DNA from 3 places in the Paenibacillus sp. FSL K6-1558 genome. Region 2 is predicted to be linked to each of the others. Evidence: a T-box and tRNA genes for the amino acid it is inferred to sense, from the RefSeq annotation. Region 2 holds a T-box; the other regions hold tRNA genes.
The links. A T-box is a leader RNA that pairs with one kind of tRNA and senses whether it is charged. The one in region 2 lies ahead of leuS (leucine--tRNA ligase), so its partner is inferred to be a tRNA-Leu.
Positions count from the first base shown of each region.

Region 1: it encodes a tRNA-Leu, which carries the amino acid that the T-box ahead of leuS (leucine--tRNA ligase) is inferred to sense. The anticodon was not compared.
Region 3: it encodes a tRNA-Leu, which carries the amino acid that the T-box ahead of leuS (leucine--tRNA ligase) is inferred to sense. The anticodon was not compared.

Region 1 is NZ_JBBOCV010000001.1:5,405,897-5,410,187, reverse strand. Features, by position in the region: gene MHI38_RS23260 (hypothetical protein) at 4-432, opposite strand; cyclic di-AMP (ydaO/yuaA leader) riboswitch at 550-725, opposite strand; gene MHI38_RS23255 (glutathione peroxidase) at 1,104-1,583, shown strand; tRNA gene MHI38_RS23250 (tRNA-Leu) at 1,788-1,870, opposite strand; gene MHI38_RS23245 (urease accessory protein UreF) at 2,332-3,033, shown strand; gene MHI38_RS23240 (Rha family transcriptional regulator) at 3,300-3,503, shown strand; gene MHI38_RS23235 (hypothetical protein) at 3,538-4,164, shown strand; gene MHI38_RS23230 (helix-turn-helix domain-containing protein) at 4,254-4,291, opposite strand, start outside.
Region 2 is NZ_JBBOCV010000001.1:1,855,028-1,859,318, reverse strand. Features, by position in the region: gene MHI38_RS08005 (CvfB family protein) at 1-28, shown strand, start outside; gene MHI38_RS08000 (class I SAM-dependent DNA methyltransferase) at 240-1,010, shown strand; gene MHI38_RS07995 (phosphotransferase family protein) at 1,237-2,193, shown strand; T-box leader at 2,307-2,559, shown strand; gene leuS (leucine--tRNA ligase) at 2,633-4,291, shown strand, end outside.
Region 3 is NZ_JBBOCV010000001.1:6,072,154-6,076,444, forward strand. Features, by position in the region: gene MHI38_RS26445 (C40 family peptidase) at 1-271, opposite strand, end outside; cyclic di-AMP (ydaO/yuaA leader) riboswitch at 277-408, opposite strand; gene pelA (pectate lyase) at 785-1,738, shown strand; tRNA gene MHI38_RS26455 (tRNA-Leu) at 1,940-2,024, shown strand; gene MHI38_RS26460 (carbohydrate-binding protein) at 2,217-3,902, opposite strand; gene MHI38_RS26465 (ABC transporter substrate-binding protein) at 4,271-4,291, shown strand, end outside.

The sequences.
Region 1 (4,291 bases), 3.6 Mb from region 2:
CAATCACAAGCTGCTCACTTCAGCCTCCGGTTTATTGCAGCTATTAAGAAGGAACCCGACTTCTCCATTCAGTGAATACACAATTTTATCGGCGCCCATTCCACGATAAATCCCTTTAGGATGGCTCTGCTCCGTGATCACACACAAGGACTTCGATGTCCAAGAGCGACAAATTTGGAGATAGCGGCATGTCAAGTTCAGACTGTTCTCAAAAATAAATACATTGCCTACACTGCCTTGCGGCAAAAACCATTTCTCAGCAGCTGCTGTATTCATACGGATGACGTGTTCTACGCCAAGACGGCGAAGTTTGCGCTCCTCATCAGCACTGTTCGTCAGAACGGCAAATGGCATTTTTTTATACATCAGCAATTTCACAAATTTACGTCCTGCTTCATTCGGAGCGGTTACCAAAATCATCTCTTTATCCATTCTTCGTTCCTCCCTTGGCGTGAAAAGACAACAAAAAAGAAGCGTGGGGACCAAGGCCTCCGAAACGCTTCTTAAATAATCCATGACGAAATCGCCATGAACCAGCGTGCGGTTTGTTGCCTCTCCCTTTAACGCTTACGAGGTTAGCTGACGGATTCGGGCGCGAGAGTCGCCCTATTTCCGGCTTTCACCGAAAAATTCACCCCATGAATGTCCGCTGCTGTCATACAGCCCATTCTGTTGGTTCCCCCGTTTTCCATCCACAATGAATGGAAACTCAGCGATTAAAACATCGTTCGTAAATCTTGAGTATAAGACCGATCGATATTATCGTTTGTTTCGTTTTTCAGGTACAATTTAATTAAAATTCAAATTACGCTATGAATCATACACCCGTACCATCATCATGTAAAGTGCATACAGATCACCGAATCGCCAGATTTCCGGCAATAACCTTTGATAATAACGCTTACAATGAGGTCATACGCTATCCTTCTCTTCCAAGCTACCTAATTCTCAACCGCACAAAAATTGATTCATGTATTTCTCATCCATTTCGGAGTCCAGCAAGCGAATGGTTATAACAACGCTAAATCCAAATAAGTTTTGCATTATTTAATTGTTTAAAATATAATAAGTTTATTAAGAATAACAGGATGGAGGCGTTCCCCATGTCAGTCTATGATTACAAAGTAAACACCCTTCGCGGACAAGAGATTGAGATGTCCCAATATCGCGGCAAAGTGTTGTTAATTGTGAATACCGCAAGCCAGTGCGGTCTCACCCCTCAATTCAAGGGCTTGCAAGAGCTTCAGGATAAATTCCAGGATGCTCCGTTTGAAGTGCTTGGATTCCCAAGCAACCAATTCGCGCAGGAAAAAGGATCTTCCGACGATATTGCTGAATTCTGTCAGATGAATTATGGCGTAAGCTTCCCGATGTTTGAAAAAATTGACGTCAATGGTTCAAGCGCTCATCCGCTCTTCCAACACATTACGAAAGAAGCACCAGGCTTGCTCGGTTCCAAAGCCATCAAATGGAACTTCACCAAATTCCTTGTCGATCAGGACGGTAAAGTTGTGAAACGATATGCTCCGCAGACTACACCGGACAAAATCGAAGAGGATATTCAGAAGCTGATTAACAAATAAATATAGACTTTTGAACAAACATATAAACGAAAAAAGCCACCTATAAAGCAAAGAGCCAGAAACTGCTCAAGCTTTTGGGCGGCTTTTTTGCGTCCTCTCTTTTAACACATGTCCTCATCCTGAATAATTCGTCCTTGTTGCTATATGAAAACAAAAAAAGAAGCTCTCCATCACGGAAAGCTTCTCTCGTAAATCTTCATATGATGCGGTCGAGAGGACTCGAACCTCCACGGGCATACGCCCACTACCCCCTCAAGATAGCGTGTCTGCCATTCCACCACGACCGCATGTCGTAAATTATCGGCAACAGAATTGATTATACCGGATTCTTAAACAAAAGTAAAGTCTTTATTAATCACTTTATGAATGACTTTATGAATGACATTTTACTACAACCGGCTTTACTCTAAATTGATAACAGTTCTTCACCCCTTCCTATTCCACACCTCTTGCAAAATTCAGTCATATTTCCTCGAAAATTACATATCATTAATCTGATTCGGCAAAATGGCCAAAGTGATTTTAGACATGGATATATGACACAGATAGAATTTTTAATGTTATATTATATAACACTAATTATGAATTGTATTTAATTAAGTTTTTTATTTTCTCATAAATCATTGACAAAACACGGATATTTATGTGAATATATATATCATATAATTCGGATTTACACATTAAACTTAAGAAAAGATCATCATATGTAATTAAACATAACACAATAAAGCGCAGGAGGCGAATGATCGTGAACCGTGGGAATAAGCTACTCGATTATGCGAAACTGCTTGATCCCTCTGTCCAGGTGGGAGGATTCACCCATTTCTTCGGCATGGACACCCACATCAAGGAAGGCACTATTCGGACAGCTGAGGAACTTGAATCATTTATGCGTTGCCAGTTACACCCCAGTCTCGTTCGTCTAGAAGGTATGGCTATCAAGGGGATTTACACCGCAACAGATCATAAGGATACTTGGCGAATTGCCCTGATCGACAAACTTGTGCATGTACAGCGAACCCCTCCTGAACTTAGAGAGCAAGCAACAATCATAGGCAAACGTTTAATCAAACTGTCTCGCGCCTTGCATCCTTGGATCGACCTTAGCCCGCTTGAACAAATCTTCGTAAAATACAATTCAGTTGGTTGCCTCCCCACCGTTCACGCCTGGATCAACCACCACCTCGATATCCCCGTCGAAGAGGCGGTTCTCGGCTACTTACATTCAGCCATGAATGCATGCGTATCCGAAGCTTGCAAAGTTATCCCCCTAAATGAAAATGCCACTCGGGAACTGCTGGCTCGCCTGACCGCAGACCTTGAGAATGAATGGACTACCGTGAGCGCCTCCTCACCGGATGCACCCATGCATCCTACGTCCATGTCTATGAAGTCGTTATTCCCCAGCTTCCACATGCTTGGAGCAGGCCTGCACGCTTACAGAGCATAATTCCGCACTCCTCCTCGAAACCTCTTTTTCAGAGCACACCAAAAACACGCCGCAACTCCCCTTGCTGGCGTGTTTTTTTATTTTGTTCAATCAACAAAATGCGAACTTACGTCATTTTAATTCAAAAAATACACTTATTTCCGTATTTTTTAATTGTTAGATGACGAATTTACGTATATAATGTAACTAACAGCACGTATTCCTATCTATTTTACACGAAGAATGACCTGCTGAATACTATAAAATCCACTCAGGGGTGAACCCTATTGAACAAGAAGAAACCAGTCACTCCGTTCGGATGGGCTATCAAACGACGGCTAACCGAACTTCAGGTCGATCAAAAAACCTTTTGCGAACAACATGATATTCCGCCCTACCGTCTATCCAACCTTATTCATGGCACACGCAAAGCAACCCGATTCAGACATCAGGTCGCTGACATTTTGAACATACCAGAGGAACTGAGATAAGAACACTTTCATCATCATAAGGAGGACTTCTCTCATGGGAACCATTACATCCGACCTGGAAAGCCTATCGTTCCAGGCGACCAATCATCAGTTGATCATTATTGATCATCAATGGATGATACGAAGCTGTAACCGGGCCTGGCAGCACGGACTTCATAAACTTTTCATACGTGCAGCCAGCCGCCACAATCATTACCTTCACCTGATGGAAGCATGGGCAGCACAACAGAAAAACCACTATCCAACCAAGTTCGCGAGGTACCTGAGGCATAACGTTGTTCCTTTTAACCAAACTCATACATACGATATCTCTGTTATTACACCACACAACGAAGAGAAATGGTTTCGCGTAGAACTTACTCCCTTACAGAACGGACCTACGACGGATACCAACCTCGCTTTGGTGGCTCACACAGATATTACAGAACAGAAGAAGACAGAACTTCAGCTGCGACAAGCCTTGACTGAAGCTCGCACCCTCCATGGACTACTGCCTATTTGTGCCGTTTGCAAACATATCAAGGATGAATCAGACGAATGGAACAGCGTCGAGCGCTATCTGGAAAAACATACTTCCGCCGAGTTTACACACGACATCTGCCCAGATTGTATCCGCCAGTTGTACCCCAAATACTCCAGTATTCTTGACCAGCATCACTAAACCGATATTTCTACAGAAAAAAACCTCCCTACTGTCCCGGAAATCATTCCCATGGGCACAGATGGAGGTTTTTTATCAATCAGAGACACTTACGTCCCTTCCTGCTCTGACTTATTTTCGTCTTCCG
Region 2 (4,291 bases):
GCCAAAATCACAGCAGGAAGAGAAGTAGACACAGATAAGGTATAGCCGAGTACGGCATGGATGTTTTGAGTTAGAGCATTCATTTTGGTTGAAATATTGCATGTATCATGGAGCCGATGCTTTATGCATCGGTTTAAGTAAGGCAGGGCCAGACTGGGTAAACACCGGAAGCCCTGCTTTTTAGTTTGAATTTTGATCCGATCCGATGAGGAAAATGAAATTGAAAGTGCGGTGCCGACATGTCTTACCGGAAATTTGCCTACGTTTACGATGAATTAATGGAAGATATGCCTTATCCGGACTGGATAAGGTTTGCAAGAACAGCTTGGGAACAACATGGCATGCCCAAAAGTGTGGCTGAGCTTGGCTGCGGAACGGGATCCATTACGATCCCGCTGGTGAACTCTGGCTTTGAAGTGACGGGTATTGATCTCTCCGCAGATATGTTATCTGTTGCGCGTAGCAAAATGGAAGCGACACCTCAGGGACACCGTCTGTACAGGGAAGGCAGTGTACGCTGGGTACAGCAGGATATGCGGGAGTGGAGAGTGCCTGAACCTGTAGACTCGGTCATTTCGTTCTGCGATTGCGTGAATTATTTGCTGGAATCTGAAGATGTCATTCGAACATTCGAGCGGACGTATGAAATGTTGAAGCCAGGAGGTACATTTCTGTTTGATGTACACCATCCAAATACATTGATTCGGTATGATGAGGAACAGCCTTTTGTGTTAGACGAACGCTCGGTCTCATATATCTGGACGTGCGATTTTGATCAGGAGCGGTGTGAGATTGAGCATCATCTGAGCATTTTTTCTAGATTGGATGAGGGCAACAGAGATACGTATCAGCGATTCGAAGAAGTTCATACGCAACGCGCTTATGATCCGGACTGGATGAAGCTTGAATTAAGCAAAGCGGGTTTCCGGGATGTGAGGGTGTATGCAGACTTTGAGTGGAAAGAAGCTGGAGATCACGCACAGCGTCTGTTCTACGTGGCTGTAAAATGATTGTTTAAAGAGAAAATTATAATGAGCGACGCTAAACTAATTTATATGCATATGAATATGAAACTGTCCTTGTGCAACGTGTAAGTATGTTGCTCGAGGCAGTTTTTTTGAACATATATGATAAAAAGTATTGCCGCTTGAAGCAAAGAGAGACATAATGAATGAAAAAAGGAAAGCGTTTTCTTAACATGCAAACTATATTCCAATCACAGGGAGAGTTGTAGAGATGGAAAGTACATATAAAACGAGATTGTCCAAAGAACAGCTGGATCAGATCATTAAGCATCACCTTGCTGTAACGATTCAAGATTACGAGGAAATGATCGATGGCTGGGCAAACCATGCTTATAAAATTTTGCTTGACGATGGACGAAAAGTTGTTCTAAAAATCGCACCTGCGGCTACGACCAATCTGATGCGTTGTGAACAGGATTTAATGACGGCTGAAGTGGAAGCACTCCAGCTTGTTGCTGAGCTTAAGGATGTTCCTGTGCCTCTGGTACTCGCATATGATGCTTCACTACTCATGGCTCCCGCGCAGTATTTCATTATGGAGTTTATGCCCGGGGTTCCATACAACCAGGTGAAAGAAGATTTTACTGCCGAAGATCAGGAAGTGGTTGAACAGCAGTTAGGCTGGTACAACCAGCGAATTAACGAGATTAAGGGAGAGCGGTTTGGTTATTTTTCCGGAAAGGACAGACAACGCGCGACGTGGAGAGAAGCTTTCTTGATGCTCATGCATGATATGCTTGCAGATGGTAAAGAGGCAGGAGTTGATATCGGCATCGATTACAATGAGCTGAGACGGTTGATTGATGAGAAATCAGATGCACTGGATGAAGTGACAGAACCTTCCCTGATTAGCTGGGATCTGTGGGATGGCAATGTGCTGGTCCAGGATAAGCAAATTACGGCCATTATTGATTTTGAACGCTCATTATGGGGCGATCCGCTCATGGAGCATTATTTCAGTCATTTTAACTATACTCCGGGTTTTCTCAAAGGATATGGACGTGAGGTTGAGACAGAGAACGAGCGGAAGCGCAGAAGTTTATATGATTTGTATTTTGATCTTGCGCTCCGAATTGAATGTGATTACCGTAAGTATGATAACAAGGAGCATATTGAATCTACGATCCGTAATATGCAGGAAGGCATTGAACGGTTTAGAAAAATGTGAGAATGCCAGTTGACATGTGAAGGGCAATAAAGTCTGACTTGTGAGAAAGAGATTGTGACATGTCATATTGACTTTGAGCTTGCATTTTTATATAATGCTTCCTATATTGTATACATATTTCGATGATAAGGATCAGTAGTGGGTGCTGTACATGACAGAGAGTCGGCGGTTGGTGCAAGCCGATTGACAGTATTTTGCGAACTCGCCTTGGAGAAATGCGGTGATTACAAAGTTCTATGCCTTGGGTGCAGGACTGGAAATCCGCATCGGTTAACCGCCGTTACAGGTCTAAAGGGAGTGGATGACGAAGCACGTTCGTCCGCTAACTAGGGTGGTACCACGGGAATTCAACCTCTCGTCCCTAGCGCTGCAAACGCTACGGGATGCTGAGGTTTTTTTGTTGTTATAAAGCGCGTATAACCTGAAGGAGGAATTATAGATGAGTGAGAATCATCAGCCGAAGCACGGCTATCAGCCGCAAGTGATGGAGAAAAGTTGGCAGCAATATTGGGATGACAACAAAACGTTTAAAACAGGTGAGGACCCGTCCAAACCGAAGTTTTATGCACTGGATATGTTCCCATATCCGTCCGGTTCAGGACTTCACGTAGGTCACCCGGAAGGATATACTGCAACGGATATCGTATCCCGTTACAAACGGATGCGTGGATACAATGTGCTGCACCCAATGGGCTGGGACGCTTTTGGTCTGCCAGCAGAGCAGCACGCACTGGATACGGGGGAGCACCCGCGTCATATCACATTCCGCAACATTGACAATTTCCGTCGTCAGATCAAATCTCTCGGATTCTCATATGACTGGGATCGTGAGATCAGTACAACAGACCCTGAGTATTACAAATGGACACAGTGGATCTTTATTCAGCTGTACAATAAAGGGTTGGCCTATGTCGATGAAGTGCCGGTGAACTGGTGTGAAGCATTGGGCACGGTTCTGGCGAACGAAGAGGTTATTGACGGTAAGAGTGAACGTGGCGGACACCCGGTTGTACGTAAACCGATGCGTCAATGGGTACTGAAAATTACGGAATACGCAGAGCGTTTGCTGGAAGATCTGGAAGAGCTGGACTGGTCGGAAAGCATCAAGGATATGCAACGTAACTGGATCGGCAAATCGACCGGGGCTGAAGTGGTTTTTGCCATCGAAGGCCGTGAAGAAGTGATCAAAGTATTCACAACCCGTGCAGATACATTGTTCGGTGCAAGCTTTGCCGTTCTGGCTCCAGAGCACGAATTGGTTGACGCGATTACATCCGAAGAACAGCGTGAGGCAGTAAAAGCTTATCAGGAGCAGGCTGCGCGTAAGAGTGATCTGGAACGTACGGACTTGGCAAAAGACAAAACAGGTGTGTTCACTGGTGCATACGCGATTAATCCGGTTAACGGAGCGAAGCTGCCGATCTGGATTGCTGACTATGTACTTGCTGGCTATGGTACAGGAGCTGTTATGGCTGTTCCGGGCCACGATGCACGTGACTGGGAATTCGCGAAGCAGTTTGACCTGAATATCATTGAAGTCATTGCCGGCGGAGATGTTACAAAAGAGGCGTATACAGGTGACGGCGCACATGTGAACTCCGATTTCCTGAACGGTTTGAACAATGAAGAAGCTGCGGCGAAAATGATCGCTTGGCTCGAAGAGAACGGCAAAGGACAAGGAAAAACAACGTACCGTCTGCGCGACTGGCTGTTCAGCCGTCAACGTTATTGGGGAGAGCCGATTCCGATTCTGCATCTGGAGGACGGGACGATGAAGACTGTGCCAGAAGATCAATTGCCACTGTTGCTGCCTGACATTGACCAGATCAAACCTTCAGGTACAGGGGAATCCCCGCTGGCAAACGTGACCGATTGGGTAAATACGGTTGATCCGGAAACGGGTATGAAAGCTCGCCGTGAAACTAACACGATGCCACAATGGGCGGGAAGCTGCTGGTATTACCTGCGGTTTATCGATCCGCACAATGACAAGGAACTGATCTCACAAGAGAAACAACAGCAATGGTTGCCAGTTGACCTGTACATCGGTGGGGCAGAACATGCTGTACTACACTTGTTGTATGCTCGTTTCTGGCAC
Region 3 (4,291 bases), 4.2 Mb from region 2:
CCAGATCTCCTGTACGAATGCTTGCTTTGGAGACAGGTGTTCCGGCTTTCGCTTGTTGTTGCGACGTGCGAGGGAGCTCAATGCTATATTTGTTGAAAAGATATCTCATAAACCCGGAACAATCGAAGCCAGCCATGGTTGTGCCGCCCCATTTGTACGGGATGCCTGTCATATTGTTAACCATCGTATTAATTGTGCTTGCCTCTGTGCTTGTTGCCCCGGATGTAAATAGTACAGCAGCCCCAAAAATGGAAATAATCAGTTTTTTCAAAATCAATGTTCTCCCTTCGATGCCTACGGAGTTAGCTAAGGGTTCGGTAGAAGGTTCCCTATATTTCCTATGTATAAGAATAATTCACCCAAAATGGTTCCCCCGTTTTCAATCCTGAAACTCGGCAAATGAATAATTAAGTTTTTGTAACTATTTGAAACTATATTGCATAAATGCGTAATTGTCAAACCTGTTTAAAGGTGTTCATTTAGCCTCAATGTTAGCGGAATTATCGATTTTAGTTATCATTTTGTTGAAATTAGGGAGTTAAAGATTACAAAAAAGTCATTTGTGTTTCATATGAGAGAACTTGGATAATAAACAAGATTGTTATGAGCTAAAAAGGAAACCATTCTGTTTAACAAATTTTTTTGGTTTGTTGCATATATTGACAAAAATATATTTATTGCATATTATAACCATATTAAATACATAATTTGTATTTAAATTGTTTTCATTGGAATATATGTGATAAAGGTAATCAAATTTGTGAATGGGGGAGAGTGTTGTCGAGTGAAAGCAAAAAAATTAGTAACATTTGTACTGGCGTGTTCTATGGTATTCTCCGTAGCGGGAATGGCTATCCTTCCTGTACCGACCGTATCGGCAGCTGATGCTTCCGGTACAACGGCGAGTATGTCCGATATCTTAAAGAATCAGCGCCCTGATGGAGGCTGGAGAAAAGATTACAGTCAGACGTCAGGTGAATGGGCCAAATCAACGATCGATAACAAAGCTACATACTCAGAAATCAGAAGGCTAGCAAGTGAATTCAAAAAAACAAATGATCCGCGATACTCTGCTGCAGCGGTCAAGGGCATCAACTTTTTGCTTAATATGCAGTATTCCAATGGCGGTTGGCCTCAAGTCTATCAAAGTTCCGGCTATCATAAACATATTACCTATAATGATGATGCGATGATTAATGTGATGTACATGCTTGATGAAGTCGCAGGACGTAAGGGGAACTTCTCCTTTATCGACAGTTCTCTTGCAAATCGCAGTAAAAATGCAGTTTCCAAAGGAGTCGATGCTATCCTGAATACCCAGGTGGTATCCGGTGGGAAGTTAACGGCCTGGGGACAACAGCATGATTCCAGTTCACTTAGACCTGCGGGAGCCAGAATCTATGAAGTGCCTTCATTAACGGCAGGTGAAAGCGTGAACATTGTGAAGTTTCTGAAAACGAGACCGGCTAATTCAAGAATCACTGCATCTATCAAAGGTGCCGAAGCCTGGTTTAATAAAGTGAAAATTACAGGATATCGGTATGAGAGAGCGAATGGGGATAGCCGAATTATTGCTGATTCCAGTGCATCACCGATTTGGGCACGTTTCTATGAACTCGGTACGGACAAACCGATCTTTGTGGGACGTGATGGCGTTGTGAAATATAAGCTGAGCGATATAGAAAAGGAAAGAAGAGGCGGTTATGCATGGTACGGCAACTGGCCGTCCAAGCTATAGAAAATTGTTTATTTAACCAATTTTCTAATAAGTCCACTACTTACGGATATATAAGCTTAATCTGAAGCAGGCCTGATAAGTGCGAATCGGATACATATCTGTTTCGCACTTATTTGGTGATGAATAGATGTGTTGACATGTTAAACTACGCGTGGTATATTAATTCTTGTCGCCGATATTAGTTGGAAAGATACAATATATGCGGTCGTGGCGGAATTGGCAGACGCGCACGGTTCAGGTCCGTGTGGGCTAACCCCCCGTGGAGGTTCGAGTCCTCTCGACCGCATTAGATAGAAAAAGACCTCTTAGCAATAGCCTAAGAGGTCTTTTTCTATCTAATGATATAAAGAACAATCAACAGTCTTTAATTACAGTATTGTCTCAAAATAGACGAGTAGAGCAACTTAGGTCTATTCCACATGGGAGCTTGGCTACTTTTTGCCCAGCTAAAAAAGAAAAAGGTTTAGAATCAGATAACTTATGATGCTGCTGTCACCGTAATGTTATCAATGTTGGGTCCCTCTGTACCTGTTGTTACGATTCGGAGTGTATTCGTACCTGAATTCATAGGTACTTGAATTGTTTTTTCACCCCAAGTAGACCAGCTTCCTGTTTGAGTAAAGGGCTCATTACTGAGTACTTTTGTGCCATTAACATAAATATCTAGAGTCCGCGTACCACTTTCCAAAGCGTAACGAAACTTTACATTTTTGGTGCCTGTGATTGTGTTATTGATATCATTCCATTGGATTGCGGAGCCTGTATAAGCGTTGAAGTTAACATATCCAGAACCGGTGAAGCCCGGATAAGCTGTTTCAATGACTGCATCCGTAAGTGTTGTTCCTGTTTCGGCCTCATATGTGGTGCCCGTGCCTACATTGCCGCCACCGTTGCCGCCAGTAATATTAGCAACAAATGTTGTTACACTCTGTGCTGGGAGTTGAGCTGTGAATGCGCCATTGGAAACGTTAATTGGTGCAAGACTTGCCAGATTACGACTGCTGTCTGTTACATACGAAGATACAGTGGATGCATTGCCATTTTGCAACACAAAGCGTTGACTTTTTGCCGAAGTGCTACGGTTAATGGCTACGATGACGACCTTGTTATCACCTTTGTAAGCGGACACGTAAGTATTTGTATCCGGATTTTTGGAAGCATCTACTCTGACATAGCCTGGGCGAACAAATTTGGAGAAATGGGCCATATTGTATCCGCGCTTACTGATTGTACCGTCTTCCTTCATTGGTCCATATTGCCTGCGGATATACCACCATACATAGGCTTGGAAGTCGCCTTCAACCATGGCATTATGCATGTGGTAGGAGACGTCTAAGGCTTCCGGCCAGCGGTCAGCGGAATTGTTGTCACTGTTTGGATAGTACACTTCGGTCATCCAAAGCTCTTTGCCAGCTCCTTTCTGTTTGAAAAGAGGATAAGCAAAATTGTTGACCTGTGTTCCATACAAATGCGCTCCCAAAATGTCCATGTTAGCAAGTGCTTGTGGATCATTCAGGATTGGGTCGGATATGTTTTTCAGGTATTGGAAGGATTCTGGAGCCATGACTTTGGTACCTTGGATGCTACCTGCATTTTCTTTCATGAAACGCAGGATTTCCTGTGGAGTCCACCAGGTCCAGTCATGGGCATAATCCGGTTCATTTTGAACGGATATGGCATACAGATTCACGCCGTTATTTTTCATAAATGTTACAAAGTCATTCAGATGTTGTGCGTAAGCAGCGTATTTGTCATAACGTAACCGCTTAGCATTGGTATCACCATTTCGATTAAACGTCTCAACCATGCTGCTTGGAGGGTTCCAAGGCGAGGCAAAAACGATAGCTCCCTTTTCAATCGCACGTTTGGCTGTAGCAACTTCAAGAGCCCAATTATTGGGGTTCGGGTCTACCCAGATTCGGAGTACAGAGAATCCTAGCTGATTCTGACCATTTCCGAAAGCGGTTTCACGTTGTGCTGCAGTTAAGTCACCAACCCAAACCGGATGGTTGATACCACCAAAGCCACGGATTACTTGTTTTTCCGAGGATAAGTTGATGTTGGCGTCACTTGCTGCAGATACGTTGGTTGGAGTCAACATTAGGGGGAGGGCAGTTAAGCAGGCTAACAACAGGTTGACTGATTTTTTAAATTTAAACTTCATCTTCAATGTGTTCACTCTCCTCAATATAAGTGACTTGCGAAAGCCTGGACAAGAAAAATAAATTTCTCGGCATAACTTCGAAAAGGGAGGCATCACATCCTCTCAGAAACGATTGGGATAGATCTTTTTACAAAAAAAAGGATTTGCTTTGTAAATTCTACTATATTATTCCTGTAAAAAATACCCGATATATTGCAGTTGTTTGTAATTTTTTATGTTTTTTTGACTCGAATGCTATTTTCATAGGATAACAGCGCTGTTTAAAATTTATGTCAACCGGTTGACATATCGAATCATCAGTGTTTATGATAAAGCTGTATTCAAAATGTAAACGCATTCATAACAAACATCAGGGGGGAAGTTAAGAAATGAAAAAGACGTGGGTACAG